Regions from separate parts of the Kosakonia calanthes genome, predicted to be linked through region 4. Evidence: predicted binding sites of a transcription regulator. Region 4 holds the regulator's gene; each other region holds the start of a gene.
The links. Region 4 encodes Fur, which represses iron uptake genes when iron is present. Its sites were predicted from a motif close to ATAATAATGAGAACNACTATCAA; they were not measured.
Positions count from the first base shown of each region.

Region 1: a site for Fur is predicted at 3,982-4,004, ahead of fes (enterochelin esterase). Genes of this name have one in related genera too.
Region 2: a site for Fur is predicted at 2,225-2,247, ahead of bfd (bacterioferritin-associated ferredoxin). Genes of this name have one in related genera too.
Region 3: a site for Fur is predicted at 2,525-2,547, ahead of fhuE (ferric-rhodotorulic acid/ferric-coprogen receptor FhuE). Genes of this name have one in related genera too.

Region 1 is NZ_CP151800.1:3,376,581-3,384,410, reverse strand. It holds gene AAEY27_RS15915 (DUF2291 family protein) at 1-344, opposite strand, end outside; gene AAEY27_RS15910 (D-ribose ABC transporter substrate-binding protein) at 357-1,298, opposite strand; gene AAEY27_RS15905 (TonB-dependent siderophore receptor) at 1,548-3,809, opposite strand; gene fes (enterochelin esterase) at 4,063-5,268, shown strand; gene AAEY27_RS15895 (MbtH family protein) at 5,294-5,497, shown strand; gene entF (enterobactin non-ribosomal peptide synthetase EntF) at 5,509-7,830, shown strand, end outside.
Region 2 is NZ_CP151800.1:478,256-486,085, reverse strand. It holds gene rplC (50S ribosomal protein L3) at 1-268, opposite strand, end outside; gene rpsJ (30S ribosomal protein S10) at 301-612, opposite strand; gene AAEY27_RS02080 (prepilin peptidase) at 1,047-1,448, shown strand; gene bfr (bacterioferritin) at 1,445-1,921, opposite strand; gene bfd (bacterioferritin-associated ferredoxin) at 1,994-2,188, opposite strand; gene tuf (elongation factor Tu) at 2,368-3,552, opposite strand; gene fusA (elongation factor G) at 3,623-5,737, opposite strand; gene rpsG (30S ribosomal protein S7) at 5,837-6,307, opposite strand; gene rpsL (30S ribosomal protein S12) at 6,404-6,778, opposite strand; gene tusB (sulfurtransferase complex subunit TusB) at 6,903-7,190, opposite strand; gene tusC (sulfurtransferase complex subunit TusC) at 7,198-7,557, opposite strand; gene tusD (sulfurtransferase complex subunit TusD) at 7,557-7,830, opposite strand, start outside.
Region 3 is NZ_CP151800.1:4,355,471-4,363,300, forward strand. It holds gene AAEY27_RS20365 (carbohydrate kinase family protein) at 1-12, shown strand, start outside; gene fhuE (ferric-rhodotorulic acid/ferric-coprogen receptor FhuE) at 350-2,482, opposite strand; gene AAEY27_RS20375 (response regulator transcription factor) at 2,615-3,346, opposite strand; gene fdhF (formate dehydrogenase subunit alpha) at 3,617-5,764, shown strand; gene AAEY27_RS20385 (MFS transporter) at 5,906-7,078, shown strand; gene gltP (glutamate/aspartate:proton symporter GltP) at 7,113-7,830, opposite strand, start outside.
Region 4 is NZ_CP151800.1:3,274,455-3,282,284, forward strand. It holds gene ybfF (esterase) at 1-573, shown strand, start outside; gene ybfE (LexA regulated protein) at 705-986, shown strand; gene fldA (flavodoxin FldA) at 1,150-1,680, shown strand; gene fur (ferric iron uptake transcriptional regulator) at 1,971-2,417, shown strand; gene AAEY27_RS15395 (beta-N-acetylhexosaminidase) at 2,516-5,170, opposite strand; gene chiP (chitoporin ChiP) at 5,226-6,623, opposite strand; gene glnS (glutamine--tRNA ligase) at 7,072-7,830, opposite strand, start outside.

The DNA.
Region 1 (7,830 bases), 100 kb from region 4:
TTGAGGTTTATCACCAGTTGCTGTTCGCGCGCGTTGCTGGAATCAACACGTTCAACCGGGCTGGTGAGTCTGACAAACACGCTTTGCGGCGTGGCGGTGGGGGTTTTCAGAAGTTTGGCGAGCGCGTTGCTGTCCAGCGCATGTTGATTCGCGGCGTCGATAACGCGCGGCTGCCAGGTTTGTTGCGCGATCTGCTGTGGGGTCTGGTTGTCGAAACTGGCTTTGGCATTCGGATCGACAGGCATAATCGGTTTACCATTTTCATCCAGATCCACCACGGTGCAGGCCGTAAGCAACAGGGCAACGCATCCCATGCACACGTTACCCCATTGTTTTGACCACATAGCGCCTCCGCGTTATAGGCTGAGGTTGAACATTTTGAGCTTGCTGGCGTTGCTGTCATCAATCAACACACAATCCATTAGCTGTTTTTCCTCTTTCTGCGCTTTGCCGTTTTTCAGGAAGTAATCCGCCTGTTCAACGGCCATTTGCGCCTGTTGCCAACCCGGTTGCAACACGGTGGCTTTGATATTGCCTTTGCTGGTTATCGAGTCGCGCACGTAGTCGCTGCCGTCAAAACCAACCACAATGACGTGGGTTTTTCCGGCGGCTTTCAGCGCTGCTTCCGCGCCAAGTGCCATGGTGTCGTTACCGGAAATCACGCCGACAATATCCGGGTTGGTTTGCAAAATGGCTTCCATGCGGGTGAACGCTTCGGTCTGGCTCCAGTTAGCGGTTTGTTGCGCCACCATTTTCATTTCCGGGTTATCGTCCAGCACATCGTGGTAGCCCTGCGAACGCACGCTGGCATTGGTGTCGGACTGGCGGCCCAGCAACTCCACATATTTACCTTTGCCGTTGAGCAGTTTGGCGAATTTCTCAGCGCCAAGCTGCGCGCCCTGGTAGTTATTGGAAACGATTTGCGCCACCGCCACGCCGGTTTTGTTGATCTCGCGATCAATCAAGAAAGTGGGAACGCCGGCTGCTTTGGCTTTCTCCAGCGGGCCGACGGTGGCATCGGCGCCCGCGTTATCCAGGATTATCGCTTTGGCTTTGCGGGCAATCGCCGTTTCGATCAGTTGGTTTTGTTTGTTGACATCATCGTCGTGGGACGCCACCAACGTGGTGTAGCCCAGTTCTTTCGCCTTGCTTGCTGCGCCGTCCGCTTCGGCTTTAAAGAACGGGTTATCGTGGGAGGGGGTAATGATCGCGATCAGGCCGTTATCTGCGGCAAACAACGAACCAGAGGCGGCGATCAGGGAAGCCAGTACAGCGGATTTCAGTAGGGTCTTGTTCATCTTATTCTCCACATTGAATATATATTCAATAATGATTTATTATTCACGGTAACCATAAGTCGGCAGCGGCAGGCTGTCTACGATTTGCGCAGCTAATTTCTTAAAAGGAGAAAAGGATCACGATCCGCACGCTAACGATAGTGGATCAGCGCGTTCGGCAATGGGGATAGAAATCGAGGCAGGGTAGGGGTTGCGGTGCGGGTAATGCATAAAAAGGCCCTCTCCCAAACGGGAGAGGGCAGGTGCGACTTAGAAATGGGTGTTCACACTCATGTACCAGGTGCGACCCGATTCGTTATAGGTTTCTGCGCCAGCACCGTACATGTAACCGGTGGTGCCGCCGGTGCTTTGGGCATTACCCGCGCGCCAGTGGCGTTTGTCGAGCAGGTTGTCGACGCCGCCGGTCAGGCTGACGTTTTTGGTCACATCCCAGGTGCCGCTCAGGCCGATGATGCTATACGGGCTGACTTCATTGGTGGCAGAACCCGTCACGCGGTTGCCCTGGTAGTCATACTTTTTCGGTTGCTGTTTGCCGTACCAGGTGAAGGTCGACTGCACAGAAACGTCTTGCAGCACTTGCCAGCTCAGGGTTGAGTTCAGCGTGTATTCCGGGATGATCGACAGACGTTCGCCGGTCTCTTTGTTTTTGCTTTGCAGCATATAGGTGAAGTTGTTGCTCCAGGCCACGGTTTCGCTAACCGGAACATTCAACGTGCCTTCCAGGCCTTCAACCACCGCTTTCGGCACGTTTTCCCACTGGTAGATGTCCGTTTTGGTTGAACCGGTCGAGGTCTGGCTCAGCGGTGAATAACCCGCTTCAATTTTGTTGCGGTAATCGTTGCGGAACCAGGTGATTCCGGCCAGCCAACCTTCATGTTTGAACTCCAGCCCAATCTCTTTGTTGATGCTGGTTTCGGCTTTCAGGTCGTCGTTACCCATCATGTAGCAACCCACGCCGGTGCCGCTGGCGTAGCAGCCCTGACCCTTACTGTAGAGAATGTAGTTCGGGTTAGTCTGGTACAGGCTCGGCGCTTTATAGGCGCGGCCAATGCCCATTTTCAGGGTGAAATCATCGCCAAGCCCCTGAGACAGGTTCAGTGACGGACTCCAGTTGTCACCAACAATGGTGTGATGGTCAAAACGCAGCGCCGGGGTCAGCATGGTGCTGTCGGTCAGCTCCATGTTGTCTTCGGCAAACACCGAGTAGATATCCGCGCTGGAATAAGGGCTGCGGTTGGTGCTGCTTACGCCGTCAATCGCGCCGCCCTGGAAAGCCTGGGTGTTGGACGCCAGATCTTTCATACGCTGCTGGTTCCATTCGGTGCCCAGCGTCAGGGTCTGGTTCACCAGCAGATCCAGCGGCAGGTTCACTTCGTTGTGCAGCATGATGTCGGAAAGGTCGATATCGGTAAATTTATTGCTGTTGAACAGACCTTCCAGACCGCCCGCCAGGCCTTCGCCGAGACGCGAGTTGCGCGTGTGCTCGTACTGGATCCAGTTGCTGGTCGTTACGCCGTTATCCCAGCCGCCATTCCAGGTGACAGAGTAATTCTGGCGATAGAGGCGGTTGGTCTCTTTGCCGTAGTTCTCTCGCACATAGTTATTGGTGCTGCTGTCGTTGTTGGTGTTTTGCGTATCGCCCGCGTAGAGGTTACCCTGGCGGCTGTAACCCGCCTGGAACTCCAGCGATTGCAGTGGCGCAAAGTCCCAGCGCACCACGCCGTTAATGTCTTTATTGATCGACCCTTCGCGACCGGCCGCCATGGTGTTGGAATAGATACCGGTACGTTCAGACTGGTGATCCTGGTTGATGTCCCACGCGTCGGCCTGGGTTTTTGCCAGATTGCCGTACAGACGGAAGCTAACATCGCCGCCCAGCGGGCCGCTCAGGCTGAAATCGGTACGCTTGGTTGCGCCTTCGGCTTTGTGCTCCGGGGCGTTGAAATAGGTGTTCCAGGAACCGTGCCATTCGTTGGCGCCGTCTTTTTTGGTGATGATATTCACCACGCCGCCCGCCGCGCCGTTACCGTAACGCACGGCCGCTGGGCCACGAATCACTTCGATGCGCTCGATCATTTCTGGCGGTACCCAACTGGTATCGCCACGGCTGTCACGCTCGCCGCGCCAGCCCAGACGCACGGAGTTACGGCTGGTAACCGGTTTACCGTCGATCAGAATCAGGGTGTTTTCCGGCCCCATACCGCGAATGTCGATCTGGCGGTTGTTACCGCGCTGGCCGCTGGTGGCGTTACCGGTTAAGTTAACCCCTGGCATGGTGCGGATGATTTCAGACACGTCGCGCGACGGCGGATTTTTGCGAATTTCATCCGCGGTAATAGTCGATACGCCAGGCGCCTGTAAGTTTTGTTGTGCTGCGGTGACGACGATGGTGTCTTCATTGGTTTGAGCGGTGGTGTCGCTGGCCGTGTTGTCTGCCGCAGCGGCGGGCAACGCAGCACCGTAGATCCCCATATTGACCAATAAGGCCAGGGATTTAATCTTGTTATTCATTATGTTACCTGCTTTTCTTTGCCGTATCCCCGACGCTATCCTTTCCCAGGGGAGAGGAAACAGCATGATGAAGCCAGCTCGCGGCGAGCGACTCTGCCTTGAGAAAATTCGCCCACGGTGGCCATTTTTATGAAAGACGCGCTTCCCACAGCGCGCCAATACGCTATTGCAAATAAGAATAGTTATCAATAATATTATCGATATATTTTGATCTGCAAGCAAAAGTTTCCACAGCATAGGTGAGGTTAAAGCCGTGACGTCAATAACGGGAAGTGATGCCTGGTGGGAGTCGAAACAGGGACCGGAGTGGGTCAAAAAAGTGCAAGGTCATTATGAAGTTACCTTCTGGTGGCGCGATCCCGCAGGCACAGAACAAACCTCACGCGTGCGCCGGGTGTGGATTTATATCACTGGTGTTACCGATCACCATCAAAAAGCACAGCCGCAATCCCTCGAACGTATTGCCGGAACCGATGTCTGGTGCTGGAAAACGCAGATTGAAGCGGGCTGGCGCGGCAGTTATTGCCTGATTCCTTCTGAAAACCACGCCGATTTTTCGCCTGACGTTTTCGCGACCACGCCGCCGGATCGCACCGCGCTGCGCGAAGGCTGGCGCAAATTATTAGCGCACGCCATTGCCGACCCGCTTAATCCGCAAAGCTGGCGCGGCGGGCGCGGTCACCCGGTTTCGGCGCTGGAAATGCCCGACGCGCCGCTGCAACCCGGCTGGCGCGAATCTGAAGCCGCCTTTAATGAACCGCAAGTCCTGCACTGGCGTAGCCAGCGGCTGAACAACACGCGGCGCGTCTGGATCTATACCACCGGTGAAAGCCACAGCGCCGAGCGCCCACTGGCGATTTTGCTGGACGGCCAGTTTTGGGCGAAAAGCATGCCCGTCTGGCCCGCGCTGGCGGCGCTAACACAAGCCGGACAATTGCCGGACGCCGTGTATCTCTTGATCGATGTGATTGATAACGTCCATCGCGGCCAGGAGTTGCCCTGCAACGCCGATTTTTGGCTGGCGTTGCAGGAAGAATTATTACCGCAGGTGCGTGCGCTTGCGCCTTTTAGCGATCAAGCCGATCGCACTGTCGTCGCCGGGCAGAGTTTTGGCGGGCTTTCCGCGCTGTATGCCGGGTTGCACTGGCCGCAGCGGTTTGGCTGCGTACTGAGCCAGTCCGGATCTTACTGGTGGCCGCATCGCGGCGGCGATCAAGACGGCCTCATCATTGAACAACTCAAAAAGGGTGAACTGAACCCACAGGGGCTGCGCATCGTGCTGGAAGCCGGCGTTCGCGAGCCGGTGATTTTTCGCGCTAATCAGGTGCTTTTTCCTTTGCTACAGCGTGCACAGCAGTCGGTTTTCTGGCGTCAGGTTGACGGCGGACATGATGCGCTTTGCTGGCGCGGCGGGCTGACCTCCGGGTTAATTACCCTCTGGCAGTCGCTGGCCCGCTAAGCGCCTTTCCACGACAGGAGTTTTTATGGAGTTCACCAACCCCTTCGATAACCCGCAAGGGCGGTTTTATATTCTGCAAAATATGCAGCAACAGTTCAGTTTGTGGCCCGCGCAGTGCGCGCTGCCCGCTGGCTGGAACGTGCTGTGTGAACCGCAGCTGCAAGTCGATTGCAACGCCTGGCTGGCGGCGCACTGGCAGACATTAACCCCGGCGCACTACGCGAAATAAAGGAGCGGCAAATGACCCAACGTTTACCTTTGGTCGCCGCTCAGCCGGGGATCTGGATGGCGGAAAAACTCTCGACGCTGCCCAACGCCTGGAGCGTGGCGCATTACGTTGAACTGAACGGTGATATCGATGCCGCGCTGCTGGCGCAGGCGATTGTCACCGGTATGTCGCAGGCCGATACGTTGCGTATGCGCTTTGTGGAAGATAACGGTGAAGTTTGGCAATGGGTGGATGAGTCGCAGACGTTTGCTCCTGTGCATATCACCGATTTGAGCGATAACGTTGATGCGCACAGCGCCGCGTTGCGCATTATGCAGGCCGATCTGGCGCAAAACCTACGCGTGGAGAGCGGCAAACCGTTGGTTCATCATCACCTTTTGCGCGTTGGCAAACAGCGCTGGTACTGGTATCAGCGTTATCACCATTTGCTGGTGGATGGCTTCAGTTTCCCGGCCATTACCCGCCAGATCGCCGCCATTTATAGCGCCTGGCGACGCGGCGAAGCGACGCCATCATCCCCATTTACGCCTTTTGCCGAGGTGGTGGAAGAGTATCAACGCTACCGCGACAGCGAAGCCTGGCAGCGCGACAGTGCGTTTTGGGCAAAACAGCGCAGTGCATTGCCGCCACCGGTGTCGCTTTCCGCCACGCCCTTGCCAGGCCGCGCTGCCACCACGGATATTTTGCGTCTCAATGTCGCGTTGGAAACGTCGGCGTTTCGCCGCTTAACCCAGGCGATGGCGCAAAACACGCCTGCCGATCTGGCGCTCGCGCTGGTGGCGCTGTGGCTGGGGCGGCTGTGCGGGCGCACGGATTACGCCGCCGGGTTTATCTTTATGCGCCGCATGGGGTCGGCGGCGTTAACGGCGACGGGCCCGGTGCTGAACGTGCTGCCGCTGGGCATTCATCTTGATGGCGGCCAAACACTGCCCGCGCTGGCCAGCCAACTGGCGGCATCCCTGAAAGCGATGCGCCGCCATCAGCGCTACGACGCAGAACAAATTGTGCGCAACGCCGGGCGAGCCGCGGGGGATGAACCGCTGTTTGGCCCGGTGCTGAACGTCAAAATGTTTGATTACCTGCTGGATGTTGACGGCATCAACGGTACCACGCACACCTTAGCCACCGGGCCGGTCAACGACCTGGAAATCGCCATTTTCCCGGATGAAGAGGGCGGGCTGTCGCTGGAAGTGCTGGCGAATCGCAGCCGCTATGACGAACAGACGTTGACGGCGCATGTCGCGCGCCTCGCACAACTGTTGCAGCAGTTTGGCGAAAATCCGACGCTGCGCTGTGGCGATGCCGAACTCCTCTCCGCGCAGGAAGCGCAGAAGCTCTCGGAAATTAACGATACCGGCATGATGCTGCCGACCACCACCCTGAGCGAGCTGGTGGCGAAACAAGCCGTGAAAACCCCGGATGCTCCGGCGCTGGCCGATGCCCGCTGGCAATTTACCTACCGGGAAATGCGCGAGCAGGTGATCGCGCTGGCGAACCGGCTGCGTGAATTGGGCGTTAAGCCTGGCGACAGCGTGGCGGTGGCGCTGCCGCGTTCAGTGTTCCTGACTCTGGCGCTGCACGGCATTGTTGAAGCGGGCGCCGCCTGGTTGCCGCTTGATACCGGTTACCCGGACGATCGGCTGCGCATGATGCTGGAAGATGCAAAACCGCGCTTATTGATCACTTCCGAGGATCAACTTGCCCGGTTCAGCGATATTCCAGGACTGGCGCACTTCTGTTACGCGTCGCCGCTGGAAAGCACCAGTAGCGAGCCGCTCAACCTTGCGCGCCCTGAGCAGACGGCGTACATCATTTTCACCTCCGGTTCCACCGGGCGACCGAAAGGGGTGATGGTCGGGCAAACCGCCATCGTCAACCGCCTGCTGTGGATGCAAGAGCGTTACCCGCTGAGCGCACAGGATGTGGTGGCGCAGAAAACGCCGTGCAGTTTTGATGTGTCGGTGTGGGAGTTTTGGTGGCCGTTTATCGCGGGCGCGAGCCTGGTGATGGCCGAGCCGGACGCGCACCGCGATCCACAGGCGTTGCAGGAGTTCTTCGCCCAAACTGGCGTGACAACCACGCACTTTGTGCCGTCGATGCTGGCGGCGTTTGTCGCCTCTTTGACGCCGGAAAGCGCGCAAAAAAGCTGCCGCTCGCTAAAACAGGTGTTCTGTAGCGGCGAAGCATTGCCCGCCGATCTGTGCCGCGAATGGCAGCAACTGACCGGCGTGGCGTTGCATAATTTATATGGCCCGACGGAAGCGGCGGTCGATGTGAGCTGGTATCCGGCGCACGGCGACGCGCTGGCGCAAGTGCGCGGCAACAGCGTGCCA
Region 2 (7,830 bases), 2.0 Mb from region 4:
ATTCTTCGCCGTCAGCAAGACGGAATTCCCACAGACCACGGCCAGCTTCAACGCCAGCTTTAGCGAAGTGACCAGCTTCCGGCTTGGTTACACGGTTAGCTTTTTTAGCACCGGTGGTAACCTGGATAGCACGGTAGCCATCGTTAGCCAGATCTTTAACCTGAGTAACGCGGTTTGCTTCAACTTCGATTACGGTTACTGGGATAGATACGCCATCTTCAGTGAAGATGCGGGTCATGCCCACTTTTTTACCGACTAAACCAATCATTGTTTCAACCTCTCAATCGCTCGATGACCTGATCAACCCAGGCTGATCTGCACGTCTACACCGGCAGCCAGATCCAGACGCATCAGAGCATCAACGGTTTTCTCGGTTGGCTCAACGATGTCAACCAGACGCTTATGAGTGCGGATTTCGTACTGATCACGCGCATCTTTGTTGACGTGCGGAGAGATCAGAACGGTAAAGCGCTCTTTGCGGGTCGGCAGCGGGATCGGACCACGTACTTGCGCACCAGTGCGCTTAGCAGTCTCGACGATTTCGGCGGTTGATTGATCGATCAGACGATGATCAAACGCTTTCAAGCGGATACGGATTCTTTGGTTCTGCATGAGACCAGAGCTCCAATTATTTATAGACGAAAATAATTACTCCTCACACCCATTACGATTGATGGGGGAGTGTAATCGTTCTTACGTAGCCCCCCGATTGGGAGCATTGTTAGCGATTAAACAACACCGCTATGGTTCAGATTGAACCACCCGTCAATTACGACAAGCCCGCGCATTATACGTAAATTTGGGCCAGACGCAAGTACAGTTTAGAAATTACACAACTCAGTGCATATGCTCGCAGAAAGGATGCAAAGGAGGTTTCCTCAATGATATTTCCTGGAAAGGTGATCGCAATAGCGGAATTGTCGCCTTTGTTTACCGCCTCGTTTTACGCATCCTTCGCTCATTGTGTTGGTCAATGACGAGGCAGGGATGCCATGCTTTTTCTTTCTATATATTTGCTACTAAACCTGATTCTTGTCAGGTATGACATGCGCAGCGGTCTGCTGCCGGATAGTTTCACCTGCCCTCTTCTCTGGTCAGGTCTCGTTTGGCATTGCACTTCGCATGTTGAGTTTTTGCCGCAATCGGTAATAGGTGCGGTGGCGGGTTATGCGGGTTTCGCCTTTCTTTATTGGAGCTATCGGTTGCTACGCGGTAAAGAAGGTCTTGGCTATGGCGACGTGAAATATCTTTCTGCTCTGGGTGCCTGGCATGGTTGGGAGCAATTACCCGCATTGGTATTCGTTGCTTCGCTTCTCGCCTGTGGTGCGATGAGCGTTAATGTTCTTCGTCGCCGAAGTTTGCAGGCATTAAAAAACCCGCTGCCTTTTGGGCCATTTCTGGCGGCAGCGGGTTTACTGATCGGGTATCCGGCTTTGATACCGTCTTAATCTTCAACTTTGATTTGCGACTGGAGATAATTCTGGATGCCGATTTTCGAGATAAGATCGAGCTCTGTTTCCAACCAGTCAATATGATGCTCTTCTTCGGCAAGAATATTGATCATCATATCGCGGCTAACATAGTCATGAACGCTGTCGGCATAAGCGATCGCTTCACGCAGATCTTTTGCGCCTTCCAGTTCCAGACGAAGGTCTGATTGCAGCATCTCTTCGACATCTTCACCAATCCCGAGTTTGCCTAAATCCTGCAAATTCGGTAGCCCTTCAAGAAATAAAATACGCTCAATGTATAGATCGGCATGTTTCATTTCATCAATGGATTCATGGTATTCAACATCGTTGAGGCGCGTCAGTCCCCAATTTTTGAACATTCTCGCGTGGAGAAAGTATTGATTGATTGCGACAAGCTCATTTCCCAATAATTTATTGAGATAATTTATGATTTTAACATCACCTTTCATTATATAGTCCCTCCGCTTCCACTCATTGAAGCGTAGATGGGGCTACAAGGATGTCAAAAAAAAGATAGAGCTTTAGGCGATCTCTTTGTATTCCGGCATCTGCGTCAATTCGTCCTGCATAATTTCTCTTGCCGCACGAATACATTTACCACATTGATTTCCTACCGGAACAAATTTGCGGAGTTGTTGAAATGACTGAGGGTGAAACTGGCGCACTGCCTGGCGAATTTTCTTATCACTTACACCATTACACAAACAAACGTACATGAATCACTCCCGTTCACTTTATGCACAGAAGTGTAAATGAGAATGGTTATGATTACAACGATGCAACTGTAAAAGTGCGCGTACTTGCATAACTAAATCGCGGGTAAATAATACCGGGCCATCAATGACAGACAGTAAAAAGGGCACCGAAGTGCCCTTTTTAATTCAAAGCTAAATAATTAGCCCAGAACTTTAGCTACAACGCCCGCGCCAACGGTACGGCCGCCTTCACGGATTGCGAAACGCAGACCATCGTCCATTGCAATCGGGTGAATCAGGGTAACAACCATTTTGATGTTGTCGCCCGGCATTACCATCTCCACGCCTTCCGGCAGTTCGATGGTGCCAGTCACGTCAGTTGTACGGAAGTAGAACTGCGGACGGTAGCCTTTGAAGAACGGAGTATGACGGCCGCCTTCATCTTTGGACAGGATGTAAACTTCTGATTCGAATTTGGTGTGCGGCTTGATGGAACCCGGCTTAGCCAGTACCTGACCACGTTCGATTTCTTCACGTTTGATACCACGCAGCAGAACGCCTACGTTCTCACCAGCACGGCCTTCGTCCAGCAGTTTGCGGAACATTTCTACGCCGGTACAGGTGGATTTCGCGGTGTCTTTGATACCAACGATCTCAACTTCTTCACCCACTTTGATGATACCGCGCTCTACACGACCGGTAACAACGGTACCACGACCGGAGATGGAGAATACGTCTTCGATCGGCAGCAGGAACGGCTTGTCAATCGCACGCTCAGGTTCCGGGATGTAAGAATCCAGGAAGCCGGCCAGTTCGATGATTTTCGCTTCCCACTCTGCGTCGCCTTCCAGCGCTTTCAGAGCAGAACCACGGATGATCGGCGTGTCGTCGCCCGGGAAATCGTACTGAGACAGCAGTTCACGAACTTCCATCTCTACCAGTTCCAGCAGCTCTTCGTCATCTACCATGTCACATTTGTTCAGGAACACGATGATGTACGGAACGCCTACCTGACGACCCAGCAGGATGTGCTCACGGGTCTGCGGCATCGGGCCGTCAGTCGCAGCTACAACCAGGATCGCACCATCCATCTGCGCAGCACCGGTGATCATGTTTTTAACATAGTCGGCGTGGCCCGGGCAGTCTACGTGTGCGTAGTGGCGAGTCGGGGTGTCATATTCAACGTGAGAAGTGTTGATGGTGATACCACGAGCTTTTTCTTCCGGCGCGTTATCGATCTGATCGAATGCGCGGGCAGCACCGCCGTAGGTTTTAGCCAGTACGGTAGTGATTGCAGCAGTCAGAGTAGTTTTACCATGGTCAACGTGACCGATTGTGCCGACGTTGACGTGCGGTTTTGTACGTTCAAATTTTTCTTTAGACACGGCTTTATTCCTTACTATAGTGCTCTCCCTCTATGGAGAGAGCACGGGACTTTGGTTTTAACCCTGCGGCTTATTTACCACGGGCTTCAATTACGGCCTGAGCAACGTTGTTCGGCGCATCATCATACTTCAGGAACTCCATGGAGTAAGAAGCACGACCTTTAGTCAGAGAACGCAGCTGAGTTGCGTACCCGAACATTTCAGACAGCGGAACTTCAGCGTGGATCACAACGCCAGTAACGTTGGTTTCCTGACCGCGCAACATACCACGGCGACGGCTCAAGTCACCGATAACGTCACCGGTGTTCTCTTCCGGAGTCTCAACTTCAACCTTCATGATCGGCTCAAGCAGAACAGGTTTTGCTTTCTTGAAGCCTTCTTTAAAGGCGATAGAAGCCGCCAGTTTAAACGCCAGTTCAGAGGAGTCAACGTCGTGGTAAGAACCGAAGTGCAGACGAACACCCATATCCACAACCGGGTAACCCGCCAGCGGACCAGATTTCAGCTGCTCCTGGATGCCTTTATCAACGGCCGGGATGTATTCGCCAGGAATTACACCACCTTTGATGTCGTTGACGAACTCATAACCTTTCGGATTTGAGCCCGGCTCCAGTGGGTACATGTCGATAACAACATGACCATACTGACCGCGACCACCAGACTGTTTGGCGTGTTTACCTTCGATATCGGTAACTTTCGAGCGAATCGCTTCGCGGTAAGCAACCTGCGGTTTACCCACGTTCGCTTCAACGTTGAATTCACGTTTCATACGGTCAACGATGATATCGAGGTGCAGTTCACCCATACCAGCAATAATGGTCTGGTTAGATTCTTCGTCAGTCCATACGCGGAAAGAAGGGTCTTCTTTAGCCAGACGGCCCAGAGCCAGACCCATTTTTTCCTGGTCAGCTTTGGTTTTCGGTTCTACGGCGATGGAGATTACCGGTTCCGGGAATTCCATACGCTCCAGAATGATCGGGTTGTCCGGGTCACACAGGGTATCACCGGTGATCACGTCTTTCAGACCGATTGCTGCAGCGATGTCGCCTGCGCGAACTTCTTTGATCTCTTCACGTTTGTTAGCGTGCATCTGAACGATACGACCGAAACGCTCACGTGCGGATTTCACGGAGTTCAGTACGGTATCACCAGAGTTAACCACACCAGAGTAAACGCGGAAGAAGGTCAGGTTACCAACGAACGGGTCGGTAGCAATTTTGAACGCCAGTGCAGAGAACGGCTCTTCATCACTTGCGTGACGCTCAGCTGGGGTATCTTTACCATCGTCCAGCATACCGTTGATCGCAGGAACGTCAGTCGGGGACGGCAGGTAATCAATTACCGCATCCAGCATCGCCTGAACACCTTTGTTCTTGAACGCAGAACCACAAGTTACCAGGATGATTTCGTTGTTCAGAACACGCTGACGCAGAGCAGTTTTAATCTCTTCTTCAGTCAGTTCCTCACCACCCAGGTATTTCTCCATCAGCTCTTCAGAAGCTTCAGCAGCGGATTCGATCAGGTTCTGGTGCCATTCGTCAGCCAGATCCTGCATATCAGCCGGGATATCTTCGTAAACGAAGGTAACGCCCTGATCGGCATCGTTCCAGTTGATCGCTTTCATTTTCACCAGGTCAACAACACCGGTGAAACCTTCTTCAGCGCCAATTGCTAGTTGCAGCGGAACCGGAGTCGCGCCCAAACGGGTTTTGATCTGGTCTACAACTTTCAGGAAGTTCGCACCCATGCGGTCCATTTTGTTAACGAACGCAATGCGCGGAACTTTATATTTATTTGCCTGACGCCATACGGTTTCAGACTGCGGCTGAACACCACCAACGGCGCAGTAAACCATTACCGCACCATCAAGCACACGCATGGAACGTTCTACTTCGATGGTGAAGTCAACGTGCCCTGGGGTGTCGATGATGTTAACGCGATGCGGTTCATACTGCTTCGCCATGCCAGACCAGAATGCAGTAGTCGCTGCGGAGGTGATAGTGATACCACGCTCTTGCTCCTGCTCCATCCAGTCCATGGTTGCGGCGCCGTCGTGAACTTCACCGATTTTGTGGTTCACACCGGTGTAGAACAGAATACGTTCGGTAGTCGTGGTTTTACCGGCGTCGATGTGCGCACTGATACCGATGTTACGGTAGCGTGCGATGGGTGTTGTACGAGCCATTTGATTCCTCGTTTGTCTCTTTAGGCGTTCAGATTTAAGTTGCCAAACAGCGGGCGACTTACATGAAGCGCCCGCCTGGTGACTAAAACTCCGAAGGGATTACCAACGGTAGTGTGCGAACGCCTTGTTGGCTTCGGCCATACGGTGAACGTCTTCACGTTTCTTAACTGCAGTACCTTTGTTGTCTGCAGCATCGGAAAGTTCGTTCGCCAGGCGCAGAGCCATGGATTTATCACCGCGTTTACGAGCAGCTTCAACGATCCAACGCATTGCCAGAGCATTGCGACGAACCGGACGAACTTCAACTGGAACCTGATAAGTAGAACCACCTACGCGGCGAGACTTAACTTCGACAGTCGGGCGCACGTTTTCGAGAGCGACTTCGAAAGCTTCCAGTTCATTTTTACCAGAACGCTGAGCCAGGGTCTCCAGCGCGCTGTATACGATTGCTTCTGCAGTAGATTTTTTACCGTCTACCATCAGGATATTTACAAATTTCGCCAGCAGTTCTGATCCGAACTTAGGATCCGGCAGAATTTTACGCTGACCAATAACACGACGACGTGGCATGGAAATACTCCGTTGTTAATTCAGGATTGTCCAAAACTCTAAGAGTTTAGTTTGACATTAAGTTAAAACAGTTTGGCCTTACTTAACGGAGAACCATTAAGCCTTAGGACGTTTCACGCCGTACTTGGAGCGAGATTGCTTACGGTCTTTAACACCGGAGCAGTCGAGCGCGCCACGAACAGTGTGGTAACGAACACCCGGGAGGTCTTTTACACGACCGCCACGGATCAGGATCACGGAGTGCTCCTGCAGGTTGTGACCTTCACCACCGATGTAGGAAGTCACTTCGAAACCGTTGGTTAAACGAACACGACATACTTTACGCAGTGCGGAGTTCGGTTTTTTCGGGGTGGTAGTATATACACGAGTACATACGCCACGTTTTTGCGGGCATGCTTCCAGCGCAGGCACGTTGCTTTTCGCAACTTTGCGTGCACGTGGTTTGCGTACCAGCTGGTTAACTGTTGCCATTAAATAGCTCCTGGTTTTAGCTTTTGCTTCGTAAACACGTAATAAAACGGCCTCATATAATATGAGGACGCAGAATTTTATGGCTGTGCTTAAAAGGTGTCAAGAAATATACAGCGATCCCACATTACCAATGCATCTGGACGGCGTTTTTCACCGTCAGGCTAACGAAATCAGTATAGCTAACCTTGGCGACACTGCTCGAAATTTGACCATCAAGACCGCGAGCATCAACGTCATCTTTTAGCACATGCACTGTTATGGGGGCGTTCAGTAATAACTCAACATAACGCCCGCCCTCCAGCGCAGCCGCTACTCCATCGGATAACAGTAGCAAATCATCCCCCGGCCGCAGCAAGCGCAGCAGCGCCGCCATATCGCACTGCCAGGGTGAGCGGGATAAAGTCAACAGCATAAGCGCCTCAAAAGGTCAGTACGACAGCGTATTGCTCAAGCGCGTCGCGCAGCGCGTCCGGCTCCAGACGCTGAGCGGGTAGAACAAATGCCGTCTCATCGCCTAAACCGCGTTCACGCAGCGAAGCCGCGCACAGCCAGCACTGTTCGATGTCATAAAGAGGAAGGACTTTAAACGTCGCGATGTAATCCCGCGCCAGAATCGCCCCCGGCTGTTGGTTTGCCAGCAGTTGGAATACGCCGTCGCCGACAAAAAAAACGCCGATATCATCGCTAAAGGCTGAAGTGGCTAACAACGCATCCAGCCCTTCACGCCCGGAAGAGGAACCATGCGGTGCGGAGGTAAAGACAAAAGCGATACGTTTCATCAGAACTGCACCACTCTATCGCAAGAGAGCGCGGCTTCGGCCAGCGCACCAAGCCCCGTCAGCGAGAAACCCGCTTGCAGATTCGCACCAGGCAGCGCCAGGCGCTGCGCTGCGGTGTCATCCACCACACCACGGCGCAACGCAGCGGCGACACAGATGTGCAATTCAACCTGCTGTTCATCATGAAGGCGCTGCCAGGCGCGAACGAGGTCAAACTCGTCGCTGGCAGGCGCAGTGAGCGCATTCGCATTGCTCACCCCTTCGCGATAAAAG
Region 3 (7,830 bases), 1.1 Mb from region 4:
ATGGGGGTTTGATCGCCCATCTCCCGCATGATCGCCGGATGGCGCGTAAACGCTTATCCGGCCTACAAAACCCGTCCATCAAACCCGTGCGATCCCGTAGGCCGGATAAGGCGGTAGCCGCCATCCGGCAAAATGCCCCCTGCGCGCTGATCGCCGGATGGCGCGTAAACGCTTATCCGGCCTACAAAACCCGTCCATCAAACCCGTGCGATCCCGTAGGCCGGATAAGGCGGCAGCCGCCATCCGGCAAAATGCCCCCTGCGCGCTGATCGCCGGATGGCGCGTAAACGCTTATCCGGCCTACAAAACCCAACATGCTCGAGCGCGCATCGCCATCCGGCATCAACCATCAAAACTGATAGGTCATGCTCACTGAATAATTGCGCGGTTCGCCGTACACACCGTAATCGCTGAGCCATGAATAATAGGTGCGGTCAAACAGGTTGTTGACGTTGGCTTGCACGCCTAACTGCCTGTTGATTTGGTAACGGGCGAACAGGCTTGCCAGCGGGTAGCTGCCCTGGTAAACGCGGTGCGTTTCGCCATCCGGACCGGTGGCATCCTGGAAGGTACGGTTTTGCCAATTCACACCGCCGCCGACGGTCAATTCCGGCAGCATCGGCAATTGATAACGGGTATACAGCTTCAACTGCGTTTGCGGCATGTTGCTGTTAAAGCGCCCTGTTGAATCCCGCGCAACATAGCGCGTGGCGCCAAAAGTCATCTGCCAGCGATCGGTTAACGCGCCATTCAGTTCAAATTCCGCCCCTTTGCTGACCGCCCCTTTCGCCGCGTAATAGGCCTGCTCGCTACCGCCGTTTACGTGGTTGTCTCCGTCTTCCTGACCAACGTTTTCCTGTTCGATACGGAAAATGGCGAAGGAGGCCGTCAAACGCCCGTTCATCCAGTCGGATTTCAGGCCGGTTTCATAGTTCTTACCGGTAATCGGCGAGAGATATTTACCGCTGCTGTCGCGATAAGTCTGCGGCTGGAAAATCGAGGTGTAACTGGCGTAAGCCGACCAGGTATCGTCGATGTCATACACCAGCCCGCCATAGGGCGTGAGGTTGTTTTTGCGCATATCGCCGCTGCTGCCGCGGGTGCTCCACTGGCTGTAACGCGCGCCAATAATCAGTGACAGCGGGTCCGCCAGCGAGAAACGCGCCGCGCTGTAGAGGGCTTTCTGGCGCACAACATCGTTGGCGTTTTGATACCACCCTTCCCACTCCGGCTCGGCGACATTGCCATTCCAGCTATTACTGAAGCTGCCCATTTGGTCGCTATCGATCGATCCATCCTGGCTGTAAGTGGAATTGTGCTGGCGGCTGTAACTGGCGCCGACCACCAGTTCATGCTGGCGACCGAAGAGTTCGAACGGCCCGCTGGCATAGCTATCAACCGAATCGAGCTTGCGCGTGCCTTTATCCTGGCTGCCGAAACCGGTGGTGCCCTCGCCGGTGGTTTTATCGGGGAAGTCCATAATGTAGAGCAGCTTATCGCTGAAGGTTTGTTCGCCGTGCGTGCCGTTGACGCGCCAGGTCCAGCCGTTGTCGAAGTCATGTTTCACATCGGCGAACACTTTGCGGGAGTTGATGTTGTAACGGCTCCAGTCGGCGGAAACGTTGGTGCTGCGATCGTAATGGGTGCGCGTACCGTCGCTGTACCACGTTGGCAAGCCGCCCCAGGTCGGGTTGCCGGTGTCGTTTTGCTGATAGTCATACCCCAGCGAAACGGTGGTGTTGTCCGTCACATCGGCGTCGATCACGCCGTAAATAAATTTTTTGCGCTTATGGTAGCGATCCAGCCAGCTATCCTGATCCTGATAACCGGCAATCACGCGCCCGCGCACCGAACCGCTGTCGTTGAGCGCACCGGAAACATCCGCCACATAACGCTGCTTATTCCAGCTGCCGTAACTCGCCGACACCGTGCCGGTAAAATCGCGGCTGTCGGCATGTTTGCGCACCATATTGACCGATGCCGCCGGGTTACCGGCGCCGGTCATCAAGCCCGTTGCGCCACGCACGATTTCCACACGGTCATAAATGGCCGTGTCTTCGCTGGCGTCGCCAAAGTTCCAGGTGTCGCTCACCGAGGTGGGAATATCGTCATAGGTGTAGTTGTTGATGAAAAAACCCCGCGCGAAATAGGCCGAGCGCTCGCTGTCGATGATTTCTGTCGCCACGCCGGTGGCGTTATTCAGTACATCACCCACGGATTCGAGGTTCTGATCTTTCATGCGCTGTTCAGTAATAACGCTAAAAGATTGTGGGACATCGCGTGGCGTGAGCTGCATCTTCGTGCCGGCGCGGGTGGTTTTGACGGCATAATCTTGCGTGGTCGAATTGTCAGTGTTGGTGGCGCTGCCATCGACAATGATTTCGTCCTGCGTGTTGGTTGCGGCCTGCGCGGGCGCAATAAGCGCGTGAATTGTGAGAGCCAACACCGAAACGGTGAAAGCCTGCTTGCCATTGAAAGACATAATGATTCCCTGCGGGATATTGTTATTTAATTTGTTTAATGAATGCGAATGACAATAATAATCATTTCTGTGAATGAATAGCAGTGGCGCAGGCAAATAATGTAAGAAAATATATATACACAGGAGTGGGATTTACGCGGCTTTATCCCCGTGTGCGACATCTGCCGCAAACACGTAGCCGAGGCCGCGCAGGGTTTTGATTAACGCCGGTTGGTGCGGGTTGATTTCGATTTTTCGCCGTAAGCGCATGATTAACACATCAATTGTACGATCAAAAACATCCACGCTTTCGCTGTGGGTCAGCTCCAGAAGCTGTTCGCGATTTAATACCCGCCGCGCGTTTTGCACCAGCGCCAGCAGCAGGCTGTACTCCCCTTGCGTCAGGTCGACCACCTGGCGCTGCGGATTCATCAATTCGCAACGCATCGGGTCGAGATGCCAGCCGTTAAAGGCAAAACCGGCGCTTTTCACCGGCACAGTTTCCACGGCCAACACCCCCGTGCGCCGCAGCACCGCATTCACTCGCGCCACCAGCACGCGGGCGTTAAACGGTTTGCCAATGTAGTCATCCGCGCCCATTTCGAGGCCGACCACCACATCCGCTTCGCTTCCCATTCCGGTGAGCATGACGACAGGCAGGTGCGGGCGCAATTTCTGCAATTGCTGTAACACGCGCAATCCGTTGATATCCGGCAACATCATATCCAGCAATACCAGCGCGATATCCGCATGCTGAGCGCTCAAGGTGACCGCTTCCAGCCCGTTATGGCAGACGTAAACCGTAAAGACGTGCTCGCTGAGCACATCTTCCAGCAGGGCGCAGATCGCCGGATCGTCATCCACAACCAGAATCGCAGGTTTCATTGTTCGCTTCCGTCAGGCTTGGTTTGCTAAGTCTGACTCATTCTGTTGGTAGCCATTGATAAATGCAGCGAATAAATGCCGAATTTTTAACCGGGGTCACATCCCCCTCGCCTTTCGACACGTCACTTTTGACGATGGCCTGCGCTTCGTCAGTATTTTGCCTAAAACTTCGCCGTAATATCCGTAAATACCCCCAATAACGTAGTGGCACAGAAGATGCATAATCGGGGGCGACAGCGGAAACGCGATTTTTTAACTGGAGCGAATGTGATGAAAAAAGTCGTCACGGTTTGCCCGTATTGCGCCTCAGGATGCAAGATTCACCTTGTGGTCGATAACGGCAAAATCGTTCGGGCGGAGGCGGCACAGGGGAAAACCAATCAGGGTACCCTTTGTCTGAAGGGCTACTACGGTTGGGATTTTATTAACGATACCCAAATCCTGACGCCACGCCTGAAAACCCCGATGATCCGCCGCCAGCGCGGCGGCAAACTGGAGTCGGTCTCCTGGGATGAAGCGCTCGATTATGTCGCCGGGCGTCTTAACGAGATCAAAGCGAAGTACGGCCCGGACGCGATCCAGACCACCGGTTCTTCGCGCGGTACGGGTAATGAAACCAACTACATAATGCAAAAATTCGCGCGCGCCGTTATTGGTACCAATAACGTTGACTGCTGCGCGCGCGTCTGACACGGCCCATCGGTTGCAGGTCTGCACCAGTCGGTCGGTAATGGCGCGATGAGTAATGCCATCAATGAAATCGATAACACGGATTTAGTGTTTATCTTTGGTTACAACCCGGCGGACTCTCACCCTATCGTCGCTAATCATGTGATTCGCGCGAAACAAAACGGGGCGAAAATCATCGTCTGCGATCCGCGCAGAATCGAAACCGCGCGTATTGCCGATATGCACGTCGCCTTGAAAAATGGCTCAAACATTGCCCTGCTGAATGCAATGGGCCATGTGATCATTGAAGAAAACCTCTACGACCAAGCGTTTGTCGCCCATCGTACGGACGGGTTTGAAGAGTATCGCAAGATTGTTGAAGGCTACACGCCGGAATCGGTCGAGGAAATTACCGGCGTCAGCGCGCAGGAAATCCGCCAGGCCGCCCGCATGTACGCCGGCGCGAAATCCGCCGCCATTCTGTGGGGCATGGGCGTGACCCAGTTCTACCAGGGCGTGGAAACGGTGCGTTCGCTGACAAGCCTGGCCATGTTGACCGGCAACCTCGGCAAACCGCATGTCGGCGTGAACCCGGTGCGCGGCCAGAACAACGTGCAAGGTGCGTGCGATATGGGCGCGCTGCCGGATACGTTCCCTGGCTATCAGTTTGTGAAAGAGGACGCCCACCGCGCGAAATTCGCCAAAGCCTGGGGTGTGGAAAGCCTGCCTGCGCATACCGGGTATCGCATCAGCGAGTTGCCGCACCGCGTGGCACATGGCGAAGTACGCGCCGCGTACATTATGGGCGAAGATCCGCTGCAAACAGATGCCGAGCTTTCAGCGGTGCGCAAGGCGTTTGAAGAGCTGGATCTGGTGATTGTGCAGGACATTTTCATGACCAAAACCGCGTCAGCGGCGGATGTCATCCTGCCGTCCACCTCATGGGGCGAGCATGAAGGGGTGTACACTGCGGCGGATCGCGGCTTCCAGCGTTTCTTTAAAGCCGTCGAGCCGAAGTGGGACCTGAAAACGGATTGGCAAATCATCAGCGAGATCGCCACCCGCATGGGTTACCCGATGCATTACAACAACACGCAGGAGATTTGGGACGAGTTGCGTCATCTGTGCCCGGACTTTTACGGAGCCACCTACGAAAAAATGGGTGAACTTGGCTACATTCAGTGGCCGTGCCGTGACACCTCCGAAGCCGATCAGGGTACGTCGTACTTGTTTAAAGAGAAGTTCGACACGCCGAACGGCAAGGCGCAATTCTTCACCTGCGATTGGGTCGCGCCGATGGACAAACTCAATGACGAGTATCCGATGGTGCTTTCCACCGTGCGTGAAGTGGGCCACTACTCTTGCCGCTCTATGACCGGCAACTGTGCGGCGCTCGCCGCGCTGGCGGATGAACCCGGCTATGCGCAAATCAACACCGCCGATGCCGCAAGGCTCGGAATTGAAGATGAAGCGCTGGTGTGGGTGAACTCGCGCAAAGGCAGAATCATCACCCGCGCGCAGGTCAGCGATCGCCCGAATAAAGGCGCGGTGTACATGACTTACCAGTGGTGGATTGGTGCCTGTAACGAGTTGGTGACGGAAAACTTAAGCCCGATTACCAAAACGCCGGAGTACAAATACTGCGCCGTGCGCGTGGAGCCGATCGCCGATCAGCGCACCGCCGAGCAGTATGTGATTGATGAGTACAACAAGCTGAAAACCCGCCTGCGCGAAAGCGCGATGGGCTAATAGCCGCCAGTCTTCACATCCTTAAAGCGGAGTGATTTATTCACTCCGCTTTTTTATTTATGCAGCAGGCTGCGGGAGGAGCGTCGTTCATGTAATGTCGGATAACCCCCCTTGTGATTGCGAGCGTCATCATTGGATCTTTTGGAAACTGAACTGCCTGCCAGTCAGCAAAACAGAAATATTGTTTGCCTTGCGACCGCGCAGGCGCTGGCGGGCGCCAACTCGGTGGTGTTTTACGCCACTGGGGCGATTGTCGGTAATACCCTCGCGCCAAACAGCGCGCTGGCGACATTGCCGATCACCGTTTTTGTGTTGGGCATGGCGGCGTGTATTTTGCCGTTTGGCGCCCTTGCCCGCCGTTGGGGAAGGCGCGCGGCGTTTATCACCGGCACCAGCGCGGGAGTGTTGACGGGTTTGCTGGCGGCACTCGCGGTGGTGATTAACTCATTCAGCCTGTTCTGCCTCGCCGCATTTCTCGGCGGTGCTTACGCCGCCGTGGCGGTTTCGTTTCGCTTCGCCGCCACCGATGGCGTGGGCAAAGCGCGGCGGGCAAAAGCGCTGTCGCTGGTGATGGGCGGCGGCGTGGCGGCAGGTGTGCTCGGGCCGATGCTGGTCACCGGCACCATGAACATCTGGCCTGCCCATCTGTTCGCCGCCACCTTTATTGCGCAGGCCATTGTCGCGCTGATTTCCGCCGGGGTATTGCTGGGCGTGCAGTCACCCGCACCCGCCGGAGAGGCAATGCGCAGTGGTCGACCGCTCGCGGACATCGTGCGTCAGCCAGGCTTTGCCCGCACCGTTTTTGGTGGTGCGATTTCCTACATGATCATGAACTTCCTGATGACCGCCGCGCCGCTGTCGATGCATCAGCACGGCCTTTCGCAGCAGGCCGCCAATCTCGGTATTCAGTGGCATGTGATTGCCATGTACGGGCCGGGATTTTTCACCGGCAGGCTGATCAACCGCTTCGGCGCAAACCGTGTTGGCGCGGCGGGGTTGCTGATCACCGCGCTTTCCGTGCTGGCAGGTTTGATGGGTACAGACGTCGCGCATTATTGGGTGTCGTTGATTTTGCTCGGGCTGGGCTGGAATTTTGGCTTTACCGGTGCGTCGGCGAAAATCATCGATTACCACCGCCCGGAAGAGAAAACCCGCGTTCAGTCGCTGAATGACTTCATCGTTTTCGGCGTGATGATTATCGGCTCTTTCGCCTCTGGCGCGCTGCTCAATACTTTTGGCTGGAACGCCGTGCTGTGGGGATCGCTGGTGCCGGTTGGCGTGGCTTTTCTGGCGGTTGTATTCGCGAAGCGGTAAAAAAAATCCCTCCGCGAAGGAGGGATTGGCATGTTTACTGATCGGCGGTTTTATCGAATTTGCCGAGCATTTCGCGCTCATACGCTTGCGCTTTTTTGCGGTCGAATTTGTGTTCCCACTTGGCAATGACCAGCACCGCCAGCGCGTTACCCACCACGTTCAACGCGGTACGCGCCATATCGAGGATACGGTCAACACCGGCGATAAACGCCAGGCCTTCCAGCGGAATACCCACACTGCCAAGCGTCGCCAGCAGCACCACAAACGACACGCCCGGCACACCCGCGATACCTTTTGAAGTCACCATCAGCGTCAGCACGAGGATGATTTCCTGCCACAAAGAGAGATCGATACCGTAAAGCTGCGCGATAAAAATCGCCGCAATGCTCTGGTACAGCGTCGAACCATCGAGGTTGAAGGAGTAACCGGTCGGCACCACGAAACTGGTGATCGACGCCGGTGCGCCGTAGGCTTCCATCTTTTCGATAATGCGCGGCAGCACACTTTCGGAGCTGGCTGTCGAGTACGCGAGAATCAGTTCGTCTTTCAGGATGCGAATCAAAATCCAGATGCTCAGCCCGCAGATGCGCGCCACCAGACCCAACACCACCAGCGCGAAGAACAGAATGGCGAAATAGACCAGAATCACCAGCTTCGCCAGCGGCCACAGCGAGGCGAAACCAAAGTTTGCCACCGTGACCGAGATCAGCGCGAACACGCCGACCGGCGCATAGCGCATCACCATATGGGTA
Region 4 (7,830 bases):
GCGCAGGATTTACTGGATACCCTGGATGCCAACCAGATCGATAAAGCCACCTTTATTGGTCACTCAATGGGCGGTAAAGCAGTGATGGCATTGAGCGCGCTGGCACCCGAACGTATCAATCAATTAGTGGCGATCGATATTGCGCCGGTGGATTATAAGGTTCGCCGCCACGATGAGATTTTTGCTGCGGTGAATGCCGTGAGCGAGGCGCAGGCCACCACGCGCCAGCAGGCCGCCGCGCTGATGCGTGATCATGTAAATGAAGAAGGCGTGATTCAGTTTCTACTGAAATCCTTTGTCGAAGGCGAATGGCGCTTCAATGTGCCGGTGCTGTGGGATCAATATCCTCATATTGTTGGCTGGGAAACGGTGCCCGCGTGGGATAAACCCGCCCTTTTCGTTCGCGGCGGCAACTCGCCGTATGTCACCGAAGCGTACCGCGATGCGCTGCTGGCGCAATTCCCGCAGGCGCGGGCGCACGTGATTGCCGGTGCCGGGCACTGGGTGCATGCGGAAAAACCGGAGGCGGTGATGCGGGCGATTCGCCGGTATCTCACTGAAAAGGCAAACTGATTAAAAAGGCGGCGACCGGTCGTTTCATCGCGTCCGGTCGTTGGCGCACTCGTTATGCTGATGTATGATGGCGCGCTATTCAGCCCGGGCAGCAGCCCGATTGCTTGTTTCTCCCGTAGTATGCTTAGACCATGGCTAAAGAACAAACGGACCGTACGACACTAGATCTGTTCGCGAATGAGCGTCGCCCGGGACGACCGAAGACAAACCCGCTCGCGCGCGATGAACAGTTGCGCATCAACAAACGCAATCAGCTAAAACGCGATAAGGTTCGTGGGCTTAAACGCGTCGAACTCAAACTGAACGTGGACGCTGTGGACGCCTTAAACGAGCTGGCAGACGCGCGCGAGATGAGCCGCAGCGAGCTTATCGAAGAGATGCTTTTGGCACAGTTGAAAGCATTGCGCGGATAGCGAATCCTCCGAATCATCGTTTTATCAACACTTTCATGTGGCATACAGTGCAGTCCGTGGCGATAGCAGTTTCCGCGTGCTTCTCTGTTCTGCTATGATTGCCCTTATCTGTGGGCTTAGCGCCCCCCCTATACTCATTAAGATTCAAGAGGTTATTTTACTCATGGCAATTACAGGCATTTTCTTCGGCAGCGACACAGGCAACACCGAAAATATCGCGAAAATGATTCAGAGTCAGCTCGGTAAAGACGTTGCCGATGTCCATGACATTGCCAAGAGCAGCAAAGAAGATATCGAAGGGTATGACATTCTGTTGCTCGGCATTCCGACCTGGTATTACGGCGAAGCGCAATGTGATTGGGATGACTTCTTCCCGACGCTGGAAGAGATTGATTTCAATGGTAAATTAGTTGCGCTGTTCGGCTGTGGCGACCAGGAAGATTATGCAGAATATTTCTGTGATGCGCTGGGCACTATTCGCGACATTATTGAACCGCGCGGCGCGACCATTGTGGGCCACTGGCCTACCGCGGGTTACCACTTCGAAGCGTCGAAAGGCCTGGCGGATGATGACCACTTTGTAGGTCTGGCGATTGACGAAGATCGTCAACCGGAACTGACCGCAGAACGCGTTCAGAAATGGGTGAAGCAGGTTTCAGAAGAACTGCACCTGAACGACATCCTTAATGCCTGATATCTTCGGCGCAATCTGTGGGTTGCGCCGTATCAATAGATAAAAGCAATGGAAATAATTGCTACAATTTTTTAACTTTTTTCTCCATCGCTGTACAATGAGCCCTGCTAAACTCGGTGCGGCTGACCAGGAGTTTGTCGGCGACACCACGTTTTATAAGCTTACTTTACTTGAGGGCTTGCAGTTTTCATTTATACATGGCAGTTCTATAATGATACGCATTATCCCAGGTGCATTCCTTATTACTTCCGCGAAGGAAGTGAATCGTATAGCAACAGGACAGATTCCGCATGACTGACAACAATACCGCATTAAAGAAGGCCGGCCTGAAAGTCACGCTTCCTCGGTTAAAAATCCTGGAAGTGCTTCAGGAGCCGGATAACCATCATGTCAGTGCGGAAGATCTATATAAACGTCTGATCGACATGGGCGAAGAGATTGGGCTGGCAACGGTTTATCGTGTTCTGAACCAGTTTGATGACGCCGGGATTGTGACCCGTCATAACTTTGAAGGCGGCAAGTCCGTTTTTGAACTGACTCAGCAGCATCACCACGATCACCTTATTTGCCTCGATTGCGGAAAAGTCATTGAATTCAGTGATGATTCCATCGAAGCACGTCAACGCGAAATTGCCACCAAACACGGCATTCGCCTGACTAACCACAGTCTGTACCTGTATGGCCATTGTGCCGAAGGTGACTGTCGCGAAGATGAACACGCGCACGACGCAAAATAATCTTTTTTGATAGGCAAAAGCCAACCGTCAGGTTGGCTTTTTTTTGTCTGCAAATAAAAAGCCCGGCACATTTGAATCGCCGGGCATGAGCAGAAAAATTACGCTTTTACGCCATCGACATGGCTGAAGCGCTTGCCGTCCGGGCTGGCGGTACGAACCTGCACTTCCCCGCTCACCTGCGGACGTGCTTTATCGTCGTAGCGCTGCCAGGTTTTCCCGTTGTCAGTTGAATACTCAACCACCATTCCCGGGAAGCTGGTGTTCACTTCAAGCCTTCCGCTGGCAATGCGCGCGCCCGGTACTGGTAAACGATAATGAATGCCCGCTTTATCCAGTTTCGCCAGTTCGCGGTGACCTAACAGGTTTGCAAAACGCTGCCAGTCGCTGTCGAGCGCTTTCACATCCACCCGATGTGTTTCGCCGCCTTTGTATTCACGACCCGCTTGATATTGCTGTTCCCAGCTTGCGCGATGCCATGCACGTTCGGCGACAGAAACCAGACGCGGATAGATCATGTACTCCATCTGAGAGTCGGTGCGTACGACTTCGCTCCATAACTGCGAGGAAAGACCATAAGCGCCCGGCCACGGTTTATCGGATTTCGCACTAAACACGTTGCCATCACGATCAACAGAGGTTTCTGCGTTCTGCGGCATGTTGTCCGGCGCGAAACTAAAGATTTTACGCTCATCGCTAAAGCGCGTGCCCCAGTAATAGCCGCTTTCCGCCGGGTGAACTTCGTTCGGGAAGTCGAGATAAACGTAGTCCGGGTTGGAGACCACCACGCGGAACCCTTTGTTCGCCCAGTCATTGACCGAATCGAAACCGCCCCAGTAAAGGGCATCCCAGAAGTTCACGTTGATATGATCGGTGGCAAATATTGACGCGTCTTTGGCATCTTTCAAGCCGTCCTGCCACGCTTGCATCACGTCAATGCCGTGGGCTTTCACCAGCTTGCTGACCTCAACGCCAAAATAGCTGGAAAGATGCTCAACATCAGTCACCTTCCCTTCTTTGATCATCACCTGGCAGGCCTGGGATTTCGCCCACGGCTTATCCTGATTGCTCTGATCGATGATGCCTTTGCCCGCTTCCGGTTTTTTCTGATCGGTGTAGCCGGTGCCCAGATAGATGTTTTTCGCTTCATCACCACCAAAATGCCATGTTTTCAGCGGTAAACCGGCTTCTTTATGCATCTGCTGAATTTCGCCAATCACTTTATCAACAAAGTTGCGTGACGAATCGAGGCACGGGTTCAGATAGCCGGTACGGTCATAGAACTGTACACCAGCGGTGTTGGAGGTATCGGTCGGATCAAGCAGGCGGTATTGATTCGCCTCTTTCTCTTTGCCCTCTTTCACCAGGCGGTCGTAACGCGCTTCCATCGACATCACCGCGGCACGCGCATGCGCAGGCATATCGATTTCCGGGATCACTTCAATCTGTCGCGCTTTGGCATATTTCAGGATCTCAATGTAATCAGCCCGGCTGAAGAAGCCGCTGCCATTGTTATTGCTATCTGGCCCGGATCCCAATTGTGGCAACAGGCAGGTTTTCTCACTCAGGTCGTGGCAGCGTTTACTGCCGATGTCGGTCAGTTCCGGCAGGCCTGGGATTTCGATACGCCAGCCTTCGTCATCCGTAAGATGGAAGTGGAATTTGTTCAGCTTGTACGCCGCCATTTGATCCAGCAGGCGCAACACTGAGGCTTTAGTGTGGAAGTTACGTCCGACATCAAGATGAATGCCGCGATACTCGAAACGCGGCGCATCTTTCGCCTCCAGCGCGGCGATCGTCATCGGCCCTTCGGTTGGGATTAGAGACAGGATCGATTGCAGGCCGTAGAACACGCCCGCCTGATCGTAACCCGTGATAACTGCCTCCTTGTTACCGATACGCAATTGGTACGCGCCTTCTACCGCCTCATCACCCGTAAAGGCGTTGCTGGAAATCTCGGTGTGCAGCGGGTAATTACCCTCTTTCACACCGAGCAGTGCGAAGCGCGCTTTGATGGCGTTTTGGGCATCGCCGTTCAACGCGGAGAGATCCAGTTTCACGCCCTTACTCAGGTCAACGTCCTGACCGTGGACTTTTACCTCCAGCGGCGTCGGCACGATTTGCCCGCGCAGCGAGTTTACGTTCAGCGTTTTCACATCGCTATTTTTCTCGAAGCGCGCTTCGGCGGTCATCAGGATGTTTTTATCATCCGGGGTACGCTTCCACTGGTCGCCGAGTGGTGTGACAAACTGGGATAAATCTTCGGTATCGGTATTGGCAATGACTTTCGGCGTCGCTTTGTCGGCGGTGACGTACCAGCGCGGCAGCACATCAGTAATAAACAGTTGCCAGTACTCATTCACAATCGGGATTTCAACGGACTGTTTCGTCGGAAAACCGGTAAATTTGTCCGTTGGCTCCAGTTTGTGCAGATCGCCCATGATGTGCGTGACTTTAAACTGATCATTCGCCACTTCAAGAATCGGGCGGATGCTGTGGAAATAGATCGCCCAGTCTTTATCGGTCACCGCCTCGCCATTGTTGGTCAGCTTCACCACTGCTTTGTTACAGGATGCCCAATCGGCGCCGAGTTTTGCGCAATCCACACCGTTTTGCGCGGCGAAATTATCTTTCACTGAATAGTTAAGATGAAACTGGCTGATGGCATCAACGGTGCTTTGGTTCGCCAGCGCAGCGGTGCTGCCGAGCATGGCCATCACCGCACTGGCCAACATGCTGAGTCGTACTGTTTTCATGACAGAGTTCCTGAAAGTTGCCGGGAACTCCCGGCAACACACTGATTAAATAGGATTAGAAGAGAGTAAACGGTGCGATAACCATAAATTTCACGTCGCGCTCATCCTGGAAGATGTTGCCGTAGCCACCGCCGTAGCTCGGGATGTCGGAATGGTTGTCGTACTGAGTGAAGTGCAGTTTGAACATCGTGCCTTTCGCGCGACCATCCTGGATGGTGTACATCGCATCCAGGCTGTAAGAGGATTCTTTGAGGCGGTAATTCGGGTCGTAATAAGCATCCGGTGTTGCCATATCCGCCGGTTTCGCATCCCAGGCATAGGCATAAGAGGCACCGACCGTCCAGCCAGGCAGGTTCCAGTTTTTCAGATCGTACATCGCACCGAAGAACAGCGCTTTTTCACCGTCGGCGTTGAAGTCTGAACGGTTATCCCACCAGATATCCAGGCGACCATTGGAAGATGCGTAAGTTGGCGTCATACGTTGCAAGAAAAAGCCCTGCTGGCCGTCCGCTTTCACCCATGTGCCTTCGAGGCGGAGATCAACCTGACCGACTTTGTAACCGAAGGTCAGCGCTTGCAACCAGGCCGTACCGTCGTAGATATCATTCACGCCGCCATCGCTGACTTTGTCGCGGGTACCATAGAACTGATAGCTGGTGCTCAGCGGGCTGCCTGCAACATCAAATTTGTAACTGGCTTTCGCAAAGTACTGATCAACATAACCTTCTGCCTGACCGAAAGCCGCTTCGAGAATCAAATCGTTTTTGAAGTCATACTTCGCGCCCAGCGAGTGCAAATAGTCGACTTTGGTCTTTCTATCGTTTTGATAGAACTTGTCCATTTCGATATGCCACGGCGATTTGTATTCGTTGGTCCACATGTAGGAGAAGCTCAGCGCACCCGCATCGCCGTAATCATAATTCGCCCCGGCTTCCGCGCCCTGATACGTGCCCGGCATAAAACTCCAGTGCGGCGCTAACAATGTTTGACCGGTTGGTTGGATATAACCGGCGCGCGCCCAAACCGGGCCATATTTAAATTTCGCCGCCGCTTTATACAAGCTGACACCGCTTTTATCCCCCGACCAGTCTTCTTTGTAAGCTTTATTGCTGGAGGAGAAAGCAATTTCATTTGGATGCCCGCTATCGCCATTTTCTGCCATTTCGATAGCGGTGAAAGCGGCAATATCCAGCCCAAACATATCCGCAGCATAGCCGGACTGGAAATCCAGATTCGCGTTCCAGGTTGAATGTGCCAGGTTGGTTTTATATTTATTTTCCAGAATATCTTTGCGGTCACGTTCACGCTGCCAGTAATAAATACCGCCTGTAAGCGTGGAATCATCGATAAAACCCGCAGCATGAGCCTGCCCAGATACAGTCCATCCTGACATTGCTGTAACACCGGCGATTGCCAATGCCAGCGCACTCCGCTTGCCATAAAACGTAAGCATGTGTGATTCCTTCTAGATGTAGAAAAAATTCGCCGCAGGCGGCGATAAAAAAACACCAATATTTAGAGAGTTGCGGACAACCCCGAACGCGCTTTCGTTTTTAAGATTATTTTTCGCGACGCGAATTATCAATGCATTTCATGAGTAAAATGCGGGTTTATGACAGAGTGCACATTATTCGCAAGGTCTGGCGTTTTGTTACATACACCAGATAAATAAATAATATTGGTGTTATTAGGCAGAATTTAATATCACATGATAACGATTACATTCTTATTTATACCAATTTCATTCTTACTAATCATTTTAAGAGGGAATAAAAAATATCAAGGAGGAGATATATTAATTCGCGTCGCGAATATTTAAGAAATGTAACAGCTTATTGGATAAGCAAAAAAAACGCCGCAAAGTTGCGGCGTTTAGAAGGAATAGCTTGTGATTGACGTACTTAGTCGCCGATTTTCGCCCAGGTATCACGCAGGCCAACCGTACGGTTGAACACAGCTTTGGAAGCGGTTGCATAACGGCTGTCCAGGCAGAAGTAACCTTCACGCTCAAACTGATACGCTTTGCCCGCTTCGGCGTCTTTCAGCGACGGTTCGGCGAAGCCCTGTTTGACAACTAGCGATTCCGGGTTAATGGTTGCGAGGAAATCCTCCGCCGCGCCCGGATTCGGAATGCTGAACAGGCGATCATACAGACGGATTTCAACCGGCATTGCATGCTGCGCGCTAACCCAGTGAATCACGCCTTTCACTTTGCGGCCATCAGCCGGATCTTTGCTCAAGGTTTCCGCGTCGTACGAACAGAAAATGGTGGTGATATTGCCTTCGGCGTCTTTCTCCACATGTTCGGCTTTGATGACGTATGCATTACGCAGACGAACTTCTTTGCCCAGCACCAGACGTTTGTACTGCTTGTTCGCTTCTTCACGGAAATCTGCGCGATCGATCCAAATTTCACCGCTAAACGGCACTTCACGGGTGCCCATTTCGGGTTTGTTCGGATGGTTCGGCATGGTAACGATTTCGCTGCTGCCCTGCGGGTAGTTTTCGATAACCAGTTTCACCGGATCGATAACCGCCATTGCGCGCGGCGCGTTTTCGTTCAGATCTTCGCGAATGCAAGACTCCAGCGACGCCATTTCAATGGTGTTGTCCTGCTTAGTCACGCCGATGCGCTTGCAGAACTCACGAATGGAACCGGC